3 regions of the Paenibacillus hodogayensis genome follow, and region 1 is predicted to be linked to each of the others. Evidence: riboswitches for the same ligand, from Rfam matches in the RefSeq annotation. Region 1 holds a riboswitch; each other region holds the start of a gene.
The links. A riboswitch is a leader RNA that binds a small molecule or an ion and turns the genes downstream of it on or off. The one in region 1 is predicted to bind cyclic di-GMP.

Region 2: linked by a shared signal. The riboswitch ahead of ABD796_RS04400 (hypothetical protein) and the one ahead of ABD796_RS06660 (hypothetical protein) in region 1 are both predicted to bind cyclic di-GMP.
Region 3: linked by a shared signal. The riboswitch ahead of ABD796_RS20730 (HD-GYP domain-containing protein) and the one ahead of ABD796_RS06660 (hypothetical protein) in region 1 are both predicted to bind cyclic di-GMP.

Annotation. Positions count from the first base shown of each region.
Region 1 covers NZ_BAAAYO010000002.1:235,141-242,295, reverse strand. The annotation lists gene ABD796_RS06680 (PrkA family serine protein kinase) at 1-824, shown strand, start outside; gene ABD796_RS06675 (glycerophosphodiester phosphodiesterase) at 1,363-2,106, shown strand; gene ABD796_RS06670 (LysR family transcriptional regulator) at 2,361-3,242, opposite strand; gene dapA (4-hydroxy-tetrahydrodipicolinate synthase) at 3,395-4,276, shown strand; cyclic di-GMP riboswitch class I at 4,419-4,510, shown strand; gene ABD796_RS06660 (hypothetical protein) at 4,595-4,804, shown strand; gene ABD796_RS06655 (DUF3298 and DUF4163 domain-containing protein) at 4,981-5,607, shown strand; gene ABD796_RS06650 (Gfo/Idh/MocA family protein) at 5,747-6,748, shown strand; gene ABD796_RS06645 (SDR family NAD(P)-dependent oxidoreductase) at 6,781-7,155, shown strand, end outside.
Region 2 covers NZ_BAAAYO010000001.1:1,109,831-1,116,985, reverse strand. The annotation lists gene ABD796_RS04415 (helix-turn-helix domain-containing protein) at 53-889, shown strand; gene ABD796_RS04410 (hypothetical protein) at 1,007-2,386, opposite strand; gene ABD796_RS04405 (universal stress protein) at 2,736-3,185, shown strand; cyclic di-GMP riboswitch class I at 3,401-3,500, shown strand; gene ABD796_RS04400 (hypothetical protein) at 3,606-3,899, shown strand; gene ABD796_RS04395 (HesB/YadR/YfhF family protein) at 4,057-4,341, opposite strand; gene ABD796_RS04390 (NADPH-dependent FMN reductase) at 4,381-4,917, opposite strand; gene ABD796_RS04385 (C40 family peptidase) at 5,148-5,936, shown strand; gene ABD796_RS04380 (lipoate--protein ligase family protein) at 6,044-6,868, shown strand; gene ABD796_RS04375 (M15 family metallopeptidase) at 6,984-7,155, opposite strand, start outside.
Region 3 covers NZ_BAAAYO010000010.1:366,119-373,273, reverse strand. The annotation lists gene ABD796_RS20745 (sialidase family protein) at 1-816, shown strand, start outside; gene ABD796_RS20740 (NanQ anomerase/TabA/YiaL family protein) at 879-1,331, opposite strand; gene ABD796_RS20735 (glycoside hydrolase family protein) at 1,483-2,841, shown strand; cyclic di-GMP riboswitch class I at 3,054-3,147, shown strand; gene ABD796_RS20730 (HD-GYP domain-containing protein) at 3,263-3,904, shown strand; gene ABD796_RS20725 (hypothetical protein) at 3,928-4,281, shown strand; gene ABD796_RS20720 (CBS domain-containing protein) at 4,278-5,078, shown strand; gene ABD796_RS20715 (helix-turn-helix domain-containing protein) at 5,263-6,180, shown strand; gene ABD796_RS20710 (Gfo/Idh/MocA family protein) at 6,436-7,155, shown strand, end outside.

The DNA.
Region 1 (7,155 bases):
TCTCGATTCTGACCCGGCTAAAGGAAACGAAGAAGCAGGGCATGGATTTGCTGAAAAAGATGAAAATGTACGACGGCGAATCGGTGGAAGGCTTCAAGGAAGCCGATCTGAAGGAGATGCAGAACGAATATGCGGAGGAAGGCATGTCTGGAATCGACCCCAGATATATCATCAACCGCATCTCGAGCGCGCTGATCCGGCAGGACGTGCAATGCATCAATGCGCTAGACGTGCTGCGGGCGATCAAGGACGGACTCGATCAGCATCCTTCGATTTCGAAGGAAGAGCGCGAGCGGTATTTGAATTACATAGGCGTCGCGCGCAAAGAATACGACGAGTTGGCCAAGAAGGAAATCCAGAAGGCGTTCGTGTATTCGTACGAGGAATCCGCGAGAACGCTGTTCGATAACTACCTCGACAACGTGGAAGCGTACTGCAATTGGCAAAAAATACGCGACCCGCTGACCGGCGAGGAGATGGACCCCGACGAGCGGCTTATGCGTTCGATTGAGGAACAGATCGGCATTTCGGAAAATGCGAAAAAGGCGTTCCGAGAAGAGATTCTGATTCGCATGTCGACGTATTCGCGCAAGGGCAAACGGTTCGATTACAAGAGCCACGAACGGCTGCGCGAAGCGATCGAGAAGAAGCTGTTCTCGGATCTGAAGGATATCGTCAAAATTACGACGTCCACGAAGACTCCGGACGAAAACCAGCTGAAAAAAATCAACGAGGTGACGAAGCGGCTGATCGACGAGCATGGCTACTGCCCGGTATGCGCGAACGAAATGCTGCGCTACGTCGGCAGCTTGCTGAACCGCTAAACGGCAGGTAGGGTAGCGGTGGCGTCAAAAAAACCGTTGACTGGACAAATGGAACGGAACGGTCAGGTTGAGATTGGAGTAACCCTTACCGGTATGCACGCCCTTCGTCTCCGACGAAGGCGTGTTTACTGCGAGTAAGGGTTTTTTTGTCGCCGGGACCGGTTTGGGAAAAGGGGGGCGCCGATACGCGGCTGCCTATTCGATTCGGACTGAGCGGTGCATGTGAGCGGGAAGGCGAGCGCAGGAGTGGAGAGCGGTTTTTGCGCCGCGGAGCGGTTTGCGGCCGGCACGGACCGGACGCGGCCGGGCTCGATATCTGGATAGATGAATAACGAGCTGTAAGCCGCAAAATGGAAAAGGCGTGGTATAATGGACAGGAGCTCGTCTCGGCAAGTCCGGTACTGCGAAGGGCATGAGGGCCGGCTAGGCGCAGGAAAAGAAAAGCGCTCGCATTTGCAGGCCCGCAAGTGGTCTTGTCGGCACCCCGGATTCATGACTTCGTCTTAATCGTTTGACATACATATTAGGAGTCGAAAGGATGAGTAACGATATGAGCAGCAACGAAACCTTGATGGTGATCGCCCATCGCGGCGCCGCCGGGGAAGCCCCGGAAAATACGCTTGCCGCTTTTGCCCTCGGTTTGGAGCAAGGCTGTACAGGCATCGAGCTGGACGTGCATCTGTCCAAGGACGGCGAAATTATCGTCTGCCACGATACGACTCTGAATCGGACAACCGACCGTCAAGGCGCGATCGGCAATCTGACCGTAGAGGAAATCAAGCAGGCCGATGCCGGAAGTTGGTTTCACGAGCGTTTTGCGGGCGAGCGCGTGCCGCTGCTGGAGGAAGTATTCGATTTGGTGCCGCCGGAGGTTCAGATCAACGTGGAAATCAAAGCCGGCAACGACGGTATTGCCCCGGCGCTTGTGGAGCTGATGAAGCGCAAGGATCGGCTGAACGACGTATTCGTCTCCTCGTTCGATTTCGATATTCTGGAGCGGTTGAAGGAGCTGGAGCCGGAAGCGCGTATCGGGCTGCTGTACCATATCCGTATGACGCATCATGACCGTATGGCCGGTCTGCTGGACTATCCGGTCTATTCGCTCCATCCGCATTGGAGCCGCATGGACAAGCGGAGCGTGAGCGAAGCTATCGAGCGCGGCCTGCGCGTGTATCCATGGACCGTGAACGAAGAGGCGAACATGCTGAACATGATCGACTGCGGCGTATCGGGCATTATTACCGACTATCCTGGGCGGCTGAAACGGCTGTTGGAACGTTAAAACGCAAGGACAGGGGCCGGTCCGCGAGAGCGGCCTTGTCCCCGTCCTGGCCGGCGCCATGCCGGCTTTTTATGGCTTGTTGAAAGATTCTGTACTATACCGCGGTCCATTTGTCCGTTGTACTTGACCGCTACCGCCGGCAATCGGCCATTGCGGACCGCCATGCTTTCTGCGTTGACGCCATGGCGCGGACTCCGTCCCGAACGGCAGCCGCTGGCGGCGGCTTGAAAGAGCGCGACTATCTCTGAGAGTCGCTAGTCCGCCTCCGATAGCTGCAGCATCGCGGTCAACGCCGCGAGCGTCTTCGATACCCAGCGGTCCGCCGGGTACACCAGTTGGACATAAATACGCAGCTCCGGCGGGGAGAAGGCGAGCTTGCGCAGCCGGCCGTCTTTCAGCTCGGCCGCTACGGCGCAAGCCGGCAGCAGCGCAAGCCCGAGGCCGTGCAGCACGCAGCGCTTGATGGCCTCGACGCTGCCGAGCTCGCACGACACTTGCGGCTTAATTCCATGCTCGGCCAGCAGCTCGACAAACATGTTGCGGTACGAGCAGCTTCGCTCCGGAGCGACCCAGGCATGCCGGGCGAAGTCATCCGGCTGTATCTGCTCCGTCCCGGCCAGCGGATGATCGGGGCGGGCAACGAGCAGAAGCGGCTCCTCCCTCAGTACGATCCGAACTAGCTCCGGATCGTTTTTTTGCCGTTCCAGCCATATGCCGGCATCGTATTGACCTGTCTGCACCCCTTGCAGCAGCTCCGCTTCGTTGCCCGTCTGCAGCAGCAGGCCGGTACGCGGGAACAGCTCCTTCATTCGTCTAATGTAAGGGGGCAGGTAAAAAGCGGCCATCGATTCGATCGTGCCGACGGTAAGCGAACCGGCGATATCCGCCGACACGGCTTGACGCGACTCTTCCTCCAGATCGAGGATGCGGCGTGCATAATCGAGCAGCTCCCGTCCTGCCGGCGTCAGCCGGATACCCCTACCGTTCCGCTCGAACAGCGGCACGCCGTAATGCTGCTCGAGCTTGCGGATTTGCGCGGTGATGCTCGATTGCGCGTAGCCAAGCGCGTCTGCGGCACGGGTAATATGAAGCAAACGGGCGGTTTCCGTGAACGTTCGCAGCAAAGTGAGCTCCACTTGCGTTCTCCCTTCTGACTCATCGGTAAAAACGATTGGTTATATCGTATATTATAGCTAACGCCGATGGATCTGGCTATGCTACAGTTAACGCAGAGCCAGCCGGGTCTCGCTGCGGCAAGGCTGGCGACTGATAGGCGGGAGGAATCGATATGTTAGCTGAACGTTTAAAAGGCGTGATCGTTCCGGTCGTCGCCCCTTTTACCGCAGAGGGCAAGATGGACACGGAAAGCTTCCGCAGACTTGTGAGCAAGCTGCTCGCGCGAAAGGCGCATGGGCTTATCATCAATGGAACGACGGGGGAATCCCCGACGGTGGGGGCGGAGGAAGCGGAGCGGTTGGTCGAGATCGCTCTGGAGCTGAGGGGGAACGAGGACGGGACGCCGATTCTAGTCGGAACCGGTTCCAACGATACCGCGGAGGCGGTGCGGCTGACGAAGCGGGCCAAGGCGCTGGGGGCGGACGGTGCGCTCGTCGTGACCCCTTATTACAACCGGCCTTCCGTACAGGGCGTATTGGAGCATTACCGGAGGGTGGCCGATGTCGGGCTGCCGGTCGTCGCCTACCATATTCCGTACCGGACCGGACTGGAGCTGGGTCCCGACGCGCTGGCCGCCATATTGGAAATCGAGGGCGTGGTCGGCATCAAGGAAAGCTCCGGCGGCATCCGCAACTTTATCGAGCTCGGCGGCCGGACGGATAAGGCGCTGCTGTGTGGGGACGACCTGTACTTTTTGGCGGCTCTCTGCTGCGGAGCGAGCGGCGCCATGATGGCTTCGGCGAACGTCGCCACGGAGCGGTTCGTCGGCGTATACGATCTGTTCGCCGACGGGCGTCTGCCGGAGGCGAGAGCAGCTTTCAACGAGCTGGTGCCGCTTGTCCGTCTGCTGTTCGCCGAGCCGAACCCGGCTCCGATCAAATGGCTGCTTGCGCAAACCGGGCTCCTTGCATCCGATGCCGTGAGGCTGCCGATCACCCCGATCAGTCCGGAGCTGCGCCGTCAAATGGAGCCGTTCGTAGACGTCTGCCGTTAAGATGGAACGGCGCACTGCCTGCGCCGGCGCTCGAATGGCCAATAGTCTGATAGTCTGTCGGACTATAGTCATAAATTGGGTATATAGACCTATTAATGAGTGAGGAAACGTATGGTACTCTAGTATTACTCAAATCGGATTAATCGGAAAAAGGCAAACCTGTTCGAAAGACAGGGACGCAAAGCCACGGGTCTACCAACGGAGCAATGCCGTTATGATAGCCGGGCCGCCCCCAAGGTGCATACCGTCATTTCGGACGGACGTCGCTCTAGGGCGATGTCCTTTTTGCGTTGACCATCTAAAGGGGGTGTGACGATCATGGATGAACTGCTGCAATTAAAAAACGGGCTGCACCGTTTGACCGTCGAACTGATCGGCAACTGCAAATATTGTTCGCTCATTTCTTCGAACGTGGAATTCAAAACCCCGATCTACTGTACCAAATTTACCGGAGCGATCCATCCCACCTGTGTGGACGTCCATACATGCCTCGCCTGTCAGGAGTACAAAAACGGCAAAACCCCGTAAACCCCTTTTCCTTTGTTTCCGCTTCTTTCTTTCTGCTTTTTGCCCGTTTCTCGATCGCGCGGCATCACCCGGTTCATGGAATCGTTCCGAAAAAAAACGCCGGCCGTGTCACCTTTTTCCTTCCGCCGAATATCGCTAATAGTAGGCGAATGACAGCCGAAGGAGGTGTGCGGACGATGGAATATCGCGATTTATCGGCCACCGTATCGAAAAAAGTAATGCTCAAGCCGCGACTGCAAATCCGTTACCCGCAGCTGAGCGGGCTGCCCAACCGGAAGGCGCAGCTGAGGATCAACGATACGATCATGCAGCTTGTGTACCGGATGATCCGCGATCAAGGGTACGTGCAGGACCCGACGAAGGAGATGACCGGCACCTACGAGATCAAGCTAAACGGCCACGGGCTGATCAGCATCGTGTTTCAAAATTACGCTTACTCCAAGGGCCAGGCGCACGGGGTTACGGTACAGAAGTCTTTGACGATGGACTTGTGGGACGGCCGCGAATACCGGTTTGCTGATTTGTTCCGGCCGGACAGCGGCTACAAGGAGACGATCGATGCGATCATTCGCAAGCAGATCGAAGAAAAAGACGTGCCGATCTTCGATATGAATTCGTTTCCGGGAGTGGGTCCGAACCAGGATTACTACCTAACCCCCAACGAGCTGGCCGTCTATTACCAGCAAGCGGAGTATACGCCGTATGTGTACGGCTTTCCGACGTTCTCCATTCCGTACGCGGACATTGCCGGCATCGCCGATCCGCAAGGTCCTATCGGACGCCTGCAGCCGGTCATGCAATGAAGGCACGCGAAGTTTTCTTGTCGCCCAAAGGCGAAGGAAAGCTTCTTTTTTTGGCTTGAAACGGGGAAAAGAAGGCGTTATAATTGCGTTGTATATATTATATATAATATATAGTTAAAAATAAGGAGTGGAAACGCGCATGAGCAAAGTTAGAGTCGGTATTATCGGCCTCGGCAGCTGGGGCAGCTGTCATTTGGAAGCGTTTCATGCGATGCCGCAAGTAGAGGTCGTCGCGGTGTGCGACCGTAACGAGGACAGAGCCCGGCAGCTTGCCGAGCAATATGCCGTACCACACGCGTACAGCCGCAGCGAAGATTTGCTGGAGCGGACGGATATCGATCTTGTCAGCATCGCCACGTTCGAGCACGAGCATTTTGGTCCCGCGATCGGCGCCCTGAAGTCCGGCAAGCATGTATTGGTGGAAAAGCCGATATCGACCAAGCTGGAGGAAGCGGCCGAGATGGCCCGGACGGCGGCGGAGCACGGCAAAATGATATTTGCCGGTCATCTGCTGCGCTTCGAGCCGCGGTACGCGGATATTTACAAGGCGATCCGGTCGGGACGCATCGGCGAGCCGCAAAGCATGTATTTGAAGCGCGGCCGCACGAAGGGCATGTTCCGCACGTACAAGCGGACGCATACGGTATTCGAGCTGACGGTGCACGATCTCGATGTGGCGATCTGGTACGCGGGCAGTCGCGTCAAATCGGTTAAGGCTTACGGCAAAGCGGTGAACGACGATGTCGTGCCGGATATTTTATGGTCGTGCCTCCAGTTCGAGAACGGGACGATGGCTTTTCTGCACAGCAACTGGATGACGCCGGACGAGGCGGGCATCGTCATGAACGACGCGGCGGAAATTATCGGGACGAACGGTACCGCGCAATTCGCCAACAACGATTCCAATCTGCAGCTGTGGGACGAGCGGGGACGCATGTCGCCGGACTATTTCATCCATCATTCGCTCAACGGCAGCACGTTCGGCGTTCTGCGCGAGCAGTTGACTTATATTTGCGGATGCGTGGCGAACGGTACGGCGCCGACGTACACGTCGTTCGACGACGCCGTGCACGGCATCGCCGTCGCCGAGGCGATCATCCGCTCGTGCGCGAGCGGCCGGGAAGAGCAACCGCTCGCTTGAGCGGGACGCATTCCGCGGAAGGGGACGGGAACGTGAGACTTCATGACAAAATATGTCTGATTACCGGCGCGGGATCGGGAATCGGGCAAAGCGCCGCGCTGCTGTTCGCCGCCGAGGGCGCTTGCGTCATCGTCAACGATTTGGACGAGAGCAAGGGCGAAGCTACCGTCGAGGCGATTCAGGCGGATGGGGGCACGGCTCTGTTCGTGCACGCGGACGTGACCCGGCCCGACGAGGTGAGCGCCATGACGGAACGGGCCGTCGCCCGCTTCGGGCGTATCGACGTGTTGTTCAACAACGCCGGCATCAGCGGCGTAGGCACGCTGCACGAGATCGAGCCGGACGTATGGGACCGGATTATGGAGATCAATATCAAGGGAGTCTACTTGCCGAGCAAATATGTGCTT
Region 2 (7,155 bases), on a different contig from region 1:
AGAGACACGCTGTCTGTGCGGCAGCCGAACGGTAGAGAGGCGGGAAAGCGGATTGGGACGGTTCGCGTATGAAGAAAGGAATGCTGGAGGGAATGGCGGAAACGGCGGCGACGAAGGGCTGTTCATCGCCGGGCATTTTGATGAACCGGACAGCTACGCGGTGCAGCGCCCTCACGGGCGGGACGACTGGTTGATGACGTACACGATCGAGGGGAGAGGCTTCTTCGTTTCCGAAGGCGCAAGAAGCGTGTGCGAAGCGGGGGATATGGTGCTGATCCCGCCGGGGAATCCGCAGCATTATGGCACGGTTCGGGGAGAGAGGTGGCATTTCGTGTGGGCGCATTTCTCCGCCCGGTTATCGGAAACGGGGCTGCTGCCCGACCGCCCCTTGATCGTGCACCGTATCGAAAGCGACTCGGTGCGCACACGGGTATACGGCGCCCTGCAGCGCGCCGTGCGCGACATCGGGGAACGCGGGCCTTATTGGCAGCAGCTTGGGGAGAACGCCGTCCGGGAAATCGTGCTGCTGCTGGCGCAGCGGCTCAGAAGACCGCTGGACCCGCGGATCGAGGAGACGCTGCGCCTGCTGTCCGAGGGGATGCGCGAGCCGCTCAAGATCGAAGAGTTGGCCAAAGCCGTCGGACTATCGCCCTCCCGGCTCTCTCATCTGTTCAAGGAACTGACCGGGCACTCGATCGTCGAAACGTTGAATACGATGAGGGTGCGGCAGGCGGAGCTTCTGCTTTCCTATACGGACCGCAACGCTTCGGAGGCGGCGTTCGACGTCGGCTTTGCCAACTACAACCATTTTTTGCACCAATTCCGCAAACGGGTCGGGATGAGTCCGAGCGCCTTCCGGAGAAAAGCGAGACAGCACGATTCTAACTAAAATTAACTTTGCGAATGCGGCGATATGCTAGAGGTGGCCGGAGCTGCGTACCAAGCGTAGGTACGAGACGATGATCCGACGCTAGGCCGGCAGCTTCTTGACGGCAGTTGCTCTTTGTCAGCCGCCCGTCCGATGGGCGTAAGCATCCTCCGCGACCGACCTCAATTTCTCGTAAAATGGATTATCTTGCGGCACTTTCCACTGCTGCATGTAGATCAGCATCTGATTGATGACCGTATCGAATTCGATGACCGAGTTGTCCATCCCTTTTTCGACAAGACCTTCGAACTTCACCTTTTCTTCGGCCGTTATTTTCTTGGCCGTAAAAAAACTTCCTATGTAGCGGCGTACGCCGTCTCCTCCGTACTTGCGCGGGTACTCCAGCTTCGAGTTCAACAGCCCAATCTGCTCTCCCGTGAACACCGTTCGATCCAACAGCCCGAGCAGCGCGTCCAGATCGCCATGGCGCTTATGTACCAGATCCATGACCTCGTCGTCGCTGGCATCTCGGGGGAAAGCGAAGAACAGCTGAGAGTTATCGAACTGCTCCGAGACCGAAACGTGGGTTAGCTCGTGCGCCAACGAGCCCAGACGTTCGGTTGTGCCGAGCGGAGCGACTAAGCGATGGTTGACGACATACTTTTCCCCGATACCTTCATCCTTCTCCTTTTGATTGGTCAGCCTGGCGCCCGGCAAATGAGATTTCATATGGACCTTATCGGCATTGTTCAGCACTTCTGCCAGAACGCGCTTCGTAATGTCGGGCGTATCCGGGGCGTTCATAATGGACAATAGCTGGTTCAGCTCTTGTTGAAGAATATCGTCGATTGCGCCAGGCACGGCTTTGAGTTCTTCCAGACAGCTCATGATTTGCGTATCGAGCGACATGTTATCAAGTCCGAGGGCCTCTCTGTCACGGATGGCCAAGAGCGCGTCTTGCCCCTCGCACAATTTGGCGAACCTTGTTTTCGGATCTGCTGCTGCGGATGCTTCGGCCAACGGGACGTAGACTTCCTTCTCGCGGTCGATTTGTCCAAGCAGCGTTTGAACCCCCGCGATCCGGTCGGGATGCGCTTTCGGATGGGCCAGGTAGTTTTCGCAGTGCATGCGTATGTCATCAAGCAGCGCGTCTCTTTTCACATAATCGGATTTGTCGGTGGCGTTGTATTTGGCCAGAGCTTTGTCCACCGGTTTGATTTTAGAGCGAATCCGGTAATCCACCTTTGTCAGCTTCTTGAAGCTGTCCTCGCTCATCAGTCTTTGAACGGCCGTATTCGATGCCGTAGAGATAGGCATGAGAGGCTCCGCGCGACGCATAACGGTTTGTTCGAGCATGCGGCCGACCGCACGGTTGCCCATCGTCCGCTGAGCCGTGATCCAGGAGGCTCCCGTTCCGAAGGCAGGCTTGGCCGCGCTTTCGGAGCCGAATGCGGCTTGGCTGGCGGATCGTGTGGTTTTTGGTGCCGTCGCGGGGGTGTGCTTGCTGTTCGTTTTCATCGGATTACTCCCTTATTCTTGGTCTATATATGCTGAACGAATGGATTTCAAGGAAATGCGAAGTGAAATGAGGTGAGGGAACGACTTCGCTATTCAAAACAAGTTCCCGTTGGGAAATGTTCGATTGGCAAGGTCATTCTTAGGAATGGATGCTCTTTTCAAACAGAAGTCTGACTTATTTATTATACCAAATCTTTCCCGGCAAGTAATGGCTTTCTCACAAGGAGCGTCCGGCTTTTCGCGCGCTATGCCGGTGGTTCAAACCGGTCAGACAAGGGTATGAATAATAAAGGTGCAAATGATATACTGTAGGCAGAAACCTAATTTCGTATAGAAGAGGTGTTCGACCATGCCGTTCCAACACGTACTCGTCGCTTATGACGGCTCTCCGCAATCCCAATCGGCTTTGGATCGGGCGGTAAGCCTGGTCCGCGCGACGCCCGGGGCGCATTTGACGGTGGCCCATGCGTTTCAATACCCGAATTTTATCGTTGGCGAGGCGATGGTTGTCGCACCTGTCGTTACCGATCTCGAAGAAATGACCAGCTCCGAGCAGCTGCTGGACGAAGCGAAGGCTCGCGTAACCGATTTGCCGGGCGTGACGTATACGCTTCTGCAGGGGGATGCGGCCGAATCGATCTTGGAGTGCGCCTCCGAAACCGGGGCGGATCTGATCGTCATCGGCAGCAGAGGCTTGAATACGATCAAGGAATGGTTCCTCGGCAGCGTCAGTCATCATGTCGTGCAGCATGCGAATATTCCCGTGCTCGTCATCAAAGAGCCGCATCAGGAGCATTAATCCTCGATCGGAGTCACGACCGCGCTCGTTCAATGAAAATGCGAAGCAGAAACAACCGGGCGGTTTGCCGTCCGGTTGTTTTGTGACGCTTTTGAGCTATGTATAAAGGCATGGTACTGGTTGAAAGATAGGTACAAAGTAGGATGTATAGAGCAAGGTCCTCTATTATCCTATGAATAGGAGTCGATTGATAGCCGTCGAAACTTCAGGAAATTTCCCGATAATGGCAAACCTAGCGAAAGCTGGGGACGCAAAGCTAAAGGGGCTAAAGTCGTAGGTCGCCTTGACCGAAAACGATGCCAGCCAGCTGCCGAACGAACCGATTGAAGTTTTTTTGTTGTTCGGGCTTTGTTTTTTGCGGGGAACGGGAAAGCTCGCATAAAGAATGCTAACGAACGGAAGCAAAGGAGCGATAGCGTCATGGAAGAAAGGCTCGACTCGACCGAGCGCGGCTTTTATTTGAAACTGGGCGACGATTTTTTCGGTATGTATGAAACGCCCGACGGGCCCAAGCTGTTTTTCAACAAAGACAAATACCGGCTGACGGATTCGAAATGGGAAGTGGAGCTGGTCATCGGCCGCAAAAACAACCTGTTTATTTTTTATTGGCAAGGGGAAACGAAAATTTCGTTCCGGTTCAACAAAAATCAGGATTCGGTCATTCAACTGTATCGGCTGCTGCAGGAACGCGTCTCGTCCAAGCGGACGCGCTAACGGCATAGATCATTACAGACAAGCTTCGCATGTCATATGCGGAGCTTTTTTTGCCTCTCCGGGATGCCGCCGCTTGCGGCCTAATATAAAGGACATGCCAAAAAAGAGACGCCGGCGACAACACCGAGCGTCTCTTCCCATCCACCTTCCGAAGCGCCTAGCTTAAATCGGACAGATGGAAAAAAATATCTTCGCCTTTGGCGTCCAGCGTCAAATCGCGCTCCTCCAAATACCACAGATCCGTTTCTTCCATAAAAAACGTCATTCCTCCGGCCTTCGATTCCAGGCCGGCATCCATCGGCTTGCCGCTCATAATGCCGAGAGCGTACGGGTCTTCACCTCCGCCCGCATAGCGGACGTATACGCGAATATGCTCGCCCTCGCGAAAGCCCCATTCCTTGGAAAAACAAAACACGGCCGCATCGGTCACGCTCAGCTTCATCGGTTGTGTCCCCCTTTCGCGCCGCCTGCCGCGTTCGTTTTAACCGTTCAGGCGGGTATGCATATGCAGAAGCTCCTGCGCGAGCCGTCCGATCCGGTCCGTCACGTCAGGATCGACGATTTCCCGGCGCTCGTTGAAGTGGCTGTCGTGCAAATACACATAGCTCGGCGCCACATAGGAGCGGAAATAGCCGGCGATCGGCTTGAGCTGGTTTTCGATAACGAGGTAATGCTGGAACGTCCCGCCGGTGGCGACGAAGCCGACGACTTTTTTGGTGAGAGCCGTTACGGGAATGAGATCGAACAAATTTTTCAACGGGCCGGACAGGGAAGCTTGAAATATGGGCGTGCCGATGACGTAAAAGTCGGCTTCGTTCACTTTATCGATAACCGTCCGCGTATCGCCGTCGTAGGCGGACGGATCGCGTCCGTCGCAAAATTGCACATTGTATTGCTTCAGATCGAGAAGCTCCGTTTCCAGCTCCGGATGGAGCTTCTTGGCTTCTTCCAGCACGCTTTGGACGGCAATGCCGGTCTTTGCTCCGATGATCGTTCCGGATATTCCGAGTAGTTTCATGACGATGACATCTCCCTGATCGAGTTTGTAAGCTGCCTTTTCTTTCATATTGAAAGATCGGCGCCGCTTTGTCAAATATTTTTTAATATAATATACGTTTATGTATATAAAATAACCCTGCGCCCCAAGCGCTTTTTGGTTATATGTACCAATTGACTCACTGCCCGAAACCCGCCAGTCGATCCGAACCGTTATAAGATCACCAATCAACGCAGCGGAGGAGAAGCTCGATGCGCAAATGGATCGCTTATACATTGACAGGGTTGGCCGGACTTTCGTTTATGACGCAAATCGCGCTCGCTTCCGGGACGATGAAGGTCGAACTGGACGCCGTGCCGTTCCGCTGGATCGTCGGAGGGCAGACCTACAGCTCGGACAAGCCTTACGCCGACGGCGACACGGAGCTTCCGTCGAGCCTCAATTACAAAGGAACGACTTACGTGCCGCTTCGTCTGGCCGCGCAATCGCTCGGGTACAAAGTGCAGTGGAACGAAAAGACGCAAACGGCGATTATTACCGCCGAGAATGAAGACGACCCGCTGGCCGGCGAGCAAGATTCCAACGGCAACTACCCGCATTACAAGTATATGCCGGCCGGAGAAGGGGCGGCCAATTGGGAGCGGCGTGCCGATGCGGTGGCGCTGCTGGGCATGCAGTACATGGGGACGCCGTACGATTTCGGCGCGTCGCTCGGTCAAACGGATACGTTCGATTGCTCGTCCTTCATGAATTTCATCTTCGGGCAAAACGGCATCAAGCTGCCGCGCAACTCGCGCCAGCAGAGCGATGTGGGTACGGAAGTCGGGCTGGACGGATTGCGCAAAGGAGATTTGCTGTTTTTTACGACGCCCAAGCGCAAAAACAACACGGGGGTGGAGCGGATCGGGCACGTGGCCGTCTATGTGGGCGACAATAAAATCTTGCACACATACCGGACCGGCATCGGCGTTATCGTATCGGAGCTGGACACGCGCTGGAAGGAGCGATTCGTAAAGGCGAAGAGGGTTATCCCGTCGTAGGGTAGAGTGGCGGCCTCGTCCGGGGACCCGCGGCGTTGAACTAAATCCATTTTCATGGTATTCTCTTACTGATTTTCGCGAAATCGCGAGTAGGGGAGATGAGAGACATGAGTGGACGGATACCGTCTCCTTTTTACATTCAGAATTCCGGCGACAACACGCTGGTAGGCGATATTTTGTTTCCGTTTGCGTATGACGAGCTGCTGTGCCGCAAAGTCGGCGAGGGCGCAGTTCCGTTCGTCCATATATGGCGTCACGAGAAGGCTATCGTGCTCGGTCTTCGCGACCGGAGGCTGCCTCACGCCGACCGGGCGATCGAATGGCTGAAGATGCAAGGCTACCAGGTCGGGGTGCGCAACTCGGGAGGCGCAGCGGTATCGCTCGATCCGGGGATCGTCAATATCTCGATCGTCATGCCGAATCCGGACGGCCGTCTGGAGTTCAAGGAAGACTTCGAGCTGATGTACGCGCTGATCCGCGAAAGCTTGGACAAGCTCGGGATGGAGGCGTTCAAGGGAGAAGTGGCGGGCTCCTACTGTCCCGGGGAATACGACGTCAGCGTAAACGGTCGCAAGCTGTGCGGCATTTCGCAGCGCCGGCAGACGAAAGCGTTCATCGTCAATGCATTCGTCGCGGCCGAAGGGCATGCGTTCCGACGCGGCGAGCTGATCCGTTCATTCTATGAAGTAGCGACCGGGGGCGATCCGGAGCTGGACGCGCCGCGCGTGGACCCGGCGACGATGACGACGTTGAACGAGGCTGGCGGCCGCGGCGCGACCGTACGGACATTCATGCGGGCGCTAGCGGTCACGCTATCAGAATGGGGCGGCACGATCGGCAGGCATCCGGACAAGCCGTCGATGGCCGAGCTGGAGCAGATGACGGCTGCGCTTCGCAACCGTTACGACAACGCCTCCCCGGCGGAGTCGTAAGCCGTTCCCGTCTTGGGTCGGGAACCGAATAGCCGGGGTTGATCTTCCGACAATGACAAAGAGCGCTACCCGCCTCCAACTGTAACGGCGGCGCAGCGCTCTTTGCGTTTCCTTCTTATTTGGACACAGGGACGGCCTGCTTCAAATATTCCTCCAGCGTGAGACCCTTCTCGGCGATTTCTTTGGCCATCTTGACGCCGACATAGCGAAGATGCCAAGGCTCATACTGGTAGCCGGTGATCTCTTCCTTGCCTTTCAAATAACGGATAACGAAGCCGTGCTCGGCG
Region 3 (7,155 bases), on a different contig from region 1:
TTCGCCACCTGCTTCATGTGGAAAGTGGCGGAGCGGGGCGACGTGCGGGACGATCCCGATTACAAATATAGCGCATATGACAACTGGCTCTGCAAGCAAGCCGGGGCGTATTCGCTAAGATCGGCGGACGGCGGCAAAACGTGGGATCGTCCGCTGCCGGTCGGCCTCGGCACTTTGGCGATTCGCGGCAATGCCGTCGAGCTGGACGATGGCAGTCTGCTCGTCCCCTTTTACGGCGAATCGAACGAACGGAAGGACGGCATTTCGCGGGCGATTGTGGCGAGAACGATAGACCGGGGCCGCTCGTGGACCGAACACGCCGTCATCGAGCCGGAGGAAGGGTACGGCCTGTTCGAGCCTAATCTGTACCGGACGCTGTCGGGCAAGCTCTTCTTGTTCGCCCGCTGCCACAAACGGAAGCCGCTGCCGGAGGACGGCCGCACGGCCTATCCGCTCGTGACCGCGGAGTCGCGAGACGGCGGCTTGACGTGGAGCGAGCCGATTCGGCGCCCCTTTTATTCGCCGAGCCCGTTTCACCCGCTGCGTTTGCACGACGGCCGGGTGCTGCTCACTTACGGCTATCGCCACAAGCCGTACGGTATTCGCGCCGTTCTGCTGGATGCGGAATGCGAGCGTTGGACGGAGGCGCAGGAGACGATGATCCGCGAGGATGGACATGGCGGCGATATCGGCTACACGTGCGCGGTTCAGCTCCTCGACGGCCGGGTGCTGATTACGTACTACTATTCCCGGGATGGCGAGCGCGAGCGCTATATCGCGGGGACGATATGCGAGCTGGCTTCCTTGGGCGGTTAGCCGATTGTTCAAACGACAAAGCCGCACTCTTCAAGAGAAGAATGCGGCTTGCCCGATGTATGTTAAATCTCCACTTTGATAACAACTTTCTTGACCGGGGCCGGGACATCGTTGACCGCAACGCACGGCATATGGACGTCCTGGGGAGCGAAGAAGGCGAAGTAGCCTTCCTGAAGCGTGAAGAAATTGCCGTTGGCCGAGAACAGGGCGTAATCGGAATCTTCCTTATAAGCGGTCGTAACCTCGGTCAAACCGATCGGCGAATGTCCCATCGACTCCTCGCCTTCGACTACGAGCTGGATGTCGAAATAGTTGCGGTGGGCTTCCCAAATGCTTTCTGCTTTCGGCTTCGTTTCATAATGCTGAACCAGGGCGAACAGATGGGTGCCGTCGATTTCGTATTTCCCCGGCTCCAGTTGTTTCACGTCGTGCGTGTTCAGAAACTCGATCGCTTGCTTGAAGCGGGGGTGAAAGCCGGCATATTGGCCGAGGTTGGCAATGGAATCCAGAATCAAATTCGATCTCTCCCTGGAATAAAATGGATGGAATGATGGCGTAGCATGATTAGAGACAATGTGTTTCCCGTGTTCATTGTAGTTGTTATGGATCGGATTGTAAAGACACCGGAAAGCGGCGTTTGCCAAGAGTGCCGAGGAGGGATAGTGGATGGAGGATGCTATTCGCATCGGTTCGAGAATCGAAATGTTTACGGACGACCGGCTGATTGCCGAGAGGTGCGGAATCCGGCTTGCGATGCACCCGCCGGAACGGAAAGAAGTGGTGCTGACGTTCCCTGAACCGTGGGAAGGACCGCACACCAGCTATTTTACGGTCATTCAGGACGAAGGCAGGGTACGGCTTTATTATCGAGGCAATACGGCTGCCGACGACTCCCACGAGCAGGTGACCTGTTATGCGGAAAGTGAGGACGGCATTCATTTCGTCAAGCCCGAGCTTGGTCTGGTCGAGTTTGCCGGCTCCAAGAGAAACAACATCGTGCTGAAGGGGGTGCTCGCGCACAATTTCGCCCCGTTCCGCGACCGATCGGCCCAAGCCTCGACGACCGGAACATACAAGGCGGTCGCCGGCATCGGCAATGCGGCCCAGACCGTGAACAATCGATCGCCGTTATATGCGCTGCGATCCGAGGATGGCCTCCGCTGGTCGATGCTGCAGGATGAGCCCGTCATGACGGACGGAGCGTTCGATTCGCAGAACATCGCCTTCTGGGACGGCGAGGCCGGGCAATACCGCTGCTACAATCGTTATTTTACATCCGACGGAATCCGTGGCGTGCAAAGCGCGCTTTCCTCCGATTTTATCCACTGGGGGCCGCAGCGGCGCAACACGTATTCGTATGGAGCGCCGATGGAGCATTTTTATACGAATGCGACGATTCCGTGCCCGCAGGTCGAGCATCTGTACTTGTCGTTCCCGATGCGCTTCGTGCCGGAACGCAAAAGGGTGGCCGGCCACGGGGAGCGGGGCGTCAGCGACGCCGTGTTCATGACGAGTCGCGATGGTACGACATGGGACCGAACGTTTATGGAGGGCTGGGTGCGGCCGGGCCTGGACGAGCGCAACTGGACGGACCGGAACATCATGCCGGCTTACGGCTGTGTGGAGAGCGATACGGAGTTCTCCTTCTACATCGGTGAGCATTACCGTTTCGACAGCGTGCGGCTGCGCCGCGTAGCGGTTAGAAAGCACGGTTTTGCTTCCGTGCAGGCGGATTACGCCGGCGGAGAGATGACGACGAAGCCGCTGCTTACAACCGGCGAACGGCTGGAGCTGAACTTCTCCACCTCGGCGGTCGGCTCGGTGCAGGTCGAGGTCGCGGACGAGTCCGGTCGCGCGCTGAACGGATTGTCCTTTGACGATATGGAGCCTCTGTACGGCGATTCGCTGCAGGAGACGGTGGTGTGGTCATCGGGAACAAGCTTGCGCGGGCTGGAAGGCCGGCCGATCCGTCTCCGCTTCCGGCTGAAGGACGCCGACGTGTATTCGTTCCGTATGAAAGGTTAAAGCCGGATAGCATGAAAGTGCCGGTTTGTCCGGTTTGGAAAGCTTGGGCTTCGGGTTCTGCTGCGGCGGGCCCGGGGCTTTTATTTTTAGGCGACAGATCGACAACTTTCGCAAACAATCGTGACAAAAAAATACAAATCGGTTACAATCGAACTATCGGATTATACAACTAAAAAGCAATAGGTTGATAGTATCAAAATCGTGTTCATAAACGAATCCAAAGGCACACTTATCGAAAGATAAGGTCGCAAAACCATTGGGGCTACCGTGTAACTTTCGTTACATCACGCCAGCCAGGTCGCCGAATTGTGAGACGGGCGCCCTCGATTTGATGAGGGCTTTTTTTGTTGATCGGATCTCCCGTATTTACAAGGCCACATTCGAACCTGAAATCGCTTTATGCCGAAAAGGGGGATTTATTATGTTGAGCGCGATCACCCGTCTATTGATTCGATTGTCGGATAAAGACAGGGAGACGCTTGAGCACGTTATGCGGGTAGGATCTTTGGCCCATTGCTGGACATCGTTCCATCAATTGTCGGATCAAGACGACCGGCAGGCTTTCATTGTAGGCTGTTTTGTCCACGACGTCGGTAAAATCATGATCGACGGCTCTATTTTGCAAAAATCGTCCAAGCTAGACCGGAGCGAATGGGATACCATGAGAACGCATCCGGAATGGGGCGAAAAGCTGCTGATCGAGGAACAGATGACGGACGGACGGCTGCTGGATATCGTCAAGCACCATCACGAACGGTGGGACGGCCGCGGGTATCCGATGGGGCTGCAGGGCGAGGAAATTCCGGTTCTTGCCCGCATGTGCTCGATTATCGATGCGTTCGATGCCATGATTTCCGACCGGCCTTACAAAAAAGGAATGTCGGTCGAACAGGCGAAAGAAGAGTTGGCCGTACAAAGCGGCATTCAGTTCGACGAATTTTACGTTCGGCAATTTCTCAGCTTGCCGGATCAATTGCTGCGCAATCCGATCCCGCTTAACCTGGAGCAGCTTGCCGTGGAAGGAACGTTATTCTACGAGCACTCCTCCTGGAAGGGGAACTGATTGGCTTAAGGAGTATACTCACCATGAATCAGAAACGTATTTATTCCCGCAGGGCCACTTTATCGTTAAAAATGTCCGAGTTCGAAGTTCCGCCGATGCAGGATCTGCTCGTGATCGGCCGCAGGGCACCCATCGGACCGGAAGCCGTCAGACGCATGGCTGAGGCGCTCTCGCCGGAGCAGTTCACGATTATGATGATCGACCATCCGAAGGTGGAGGCGGTGCTTATCCGCAATTCGCTTTTGCAAATGCTGGATAAGGACGTGCTGATCAACATCGTACTGGAGGAGGCGGATCGATTGATCAGCGATACGATGGTCATCCGGTCCGAGCTGAAAATCGAGGTGATGGTCCAGCGGGAGGTCGAACTGTCGTGAAGGTGGGCGAGCTGATGACTTCCCCGATCCGGACCGTGTCGTCGGACAAAAGCGTAAGACATGCATCCGAGCTGATGGCGAAGCTGGAGATCGGTTCCCTTGTCGTACAGGACCACGGGACGATCATAGGAATCGTCACCTCCCGCGACGTCAGGCAAACCCATCCGAACCGGATTGTCGCCGATGCGATGACGCCCAATCCGATGAGCGTGCATCAGGACCATTTTATATGGGATGCGCTCGGCACGATGGAGCGGCTTCGCATCGAGCGGCTGCTGGTCTCCGATGGAAATCGGGTGTGCGGGATCATAACCCGCGATACGATCCGGATTCAGCTGAGCGAGCTGCAGGACCCGCTCACCGGCCTGTTCCGTCCGGGCTATGTGCAGGCGGTCGGCAAGGAGATGCTGCGCAAACACGAATGGTTTCACCTGCTGTTCGTCGATCTGAACAACTTCGGCGAAATCAATAAACGATACGGTCACCCGGTCGGCGACGATATGATCAAAGGGTACGCCGACCGGCTGCTCTCCCTGGCAACGGCTGACGATTATTTGTGCCGCTATGCGGGCGACGAGTTCGTCATCTTGACGGTTCGCCCGGAGGGCGAGCTTCAGCAGCTTCTGGAAGCGCTGCGGGAGCCTCTCGTTATCGAGCACATTCCCGTGTCGACTACGGTCGGATTCGTATCCGGTCTGCGGGAGCCCGATTTTTTCTCCTTCTCGTTCCGCGATCTCATCAGCAAAGCCAGCCTGCTTTCCACTTCCTTGAAGCGGAACGGCTTATTAACCTCCTGACAGTCCGTTTATCTCGACCTAAGGCCTTCGCGGCTGCCGCGAAGGCTTGTTTCGTATGCGCGCAAGGGGGTATACTGACATTGTTCCGGCGATATAAGGAGTCGAAAACAACTTCTATCGCTTATTCCTGCATAGGGATGGCGGGGGATGCGGACATGCTGTCTCAGGCAAAGCGGAGGACGAAATGACGATCAAAAGACCGGTCGAGGCTGTACGCGGGCAGTCGTTATTCGACTTTGATTTTCCCGTGTACGTCAACAGAGCGAGGGAAACGTTCGCTCTTCAGGAGCATTCCCACGATTTTGTGGAGATGGCTTATGTCGAGGAAGGAAAAGGGTTTCATTATATAGACGACCAGGTCGTGCCTGCGGGCAAGGGCGATCTGTTCTACATACCGGTCGGCGTCTCCCACGTGTTCCGGCCGGCGGATGCGGCTGCGAAGCCGTTGATCGTATACAACTGCGTGTTCAGCCTCGAGCTGTTCGATCGGATCATCGACAGCCACTCGTTGCTGCTGCCGGCCGAGAAGGCCGACGCCCTGCTCGCGATTCGCAGCAGGACCACTTGGCTGCGAACGGAAGGGCCGATGGCGGACGAGGCCGGAAGACTGATGCTGAGACTGCACCAGGAATATGCGTTAAGGCGGGAAAATCGGGGGCTGATGATCGTAACGTATATCATCCAGCTGCTGCTGACGCTGGTTCGCTCGTTGGACGAGGAGAACCGCGGCACATTCGCCGGCGACGATTCGCGTATGGAGGCGGCTACCCGGCTTATTCGGCAGCATGTCCAAAACCCTTTGTCGCTGACGGACATTTCGACGAAAATCCATATCGGAAAACGCCAGTTTAACCGTCTGATCAAGAAGGCGACAGGCCAGACGTATACGGATTATGTCCATTCCCTGCAAATCGAGCGGTGCTGCGAGCTGCTCCGCACGACGGGCGGGAAAATCTATGAAATCGCCGAAAAATCAGGCTTTAAGGACATGAAGCATTTTCACGCCATCTTCAAACGCAAACTCGGTCTTTCGCCGCGGGAATACCGCAGGCGGGCAGAGCAGGCGGCAAGCGTAAAGGCAAATGCGATGCCGGAACAATGAGAGCGGGACGGACCGCCCGCCAGTCTCCGCCACGTCATGATGCTACAGATGCAAATCGTCCCCGACGGGCTCGATCTTATAGAAGTCTTTGGATCCGTCATGCGGTTTTCAAAGGCTTGTTCGGCGTATACCGGTCAATTTGAAGATTTACAGCCCCGGTAAAGTGGGATATAATGAAAACGTATTATTGAATACGTCGTATCATAATGAGAGACAATAACTTCTTTTTAAAAAGGTGAGAGAAGGGAAATCGACATGACTGAGCGAAAATCCGCCGGTTCTTCGGCCGGTGGGCCGTTAGTGGAGCGAGATACGATTCGTCTTGCCGTGCTCGGCATGGTGGACGGCAACGGACATCCTTATTCGTGGAGTGCGATGTTTAACGGCTACGACCCCGATGAGATGAAGCATTGTCCATATCCGGGCATCCCGGTCTATCTGGACAAAGAGCCGAAGCATACGCTGCGAATCCGGGGCGCGAACGTGACGCACATCTGGACCGACGACCCCGAGGATGCGGTGCGCGTATCCCGCGCCTCGCTCATTCCGCATATCGCGGACCGGCCTGAAGACGTGATCGGACATGTCGATGCGGTCATTATCGCAACGGACAAAGGCCACGAGCATGTGGAACGATGCCGCCCGTTCGTGGAGGCGGGTCTTCCGGTATTCGTCGACAAGCCGCTTACGGACAATGAGGCCGACCTGCTCGTCTTTGCCGACTGGGTCAGGCAGGGAAAGGCGATCATGTCCTCCAGCTCCATGCGCTACTGCAAGGAATTCATGCCTTACCGGATATCCACCTCCGAGCTGGGCGAATTGCGGTTCGCTTCGATCACGACGCCGAAGTCGTGGGAGCGCTACGGCATTCACGCGCTGGAGGGCATCTACCCGATCGTCGGCCCCGGCTTCGTGTCTGTCCGCAATGTCGGCAGCGAGCGGCAAAATATCGTTCACCTCAAGCACGAATGCGGG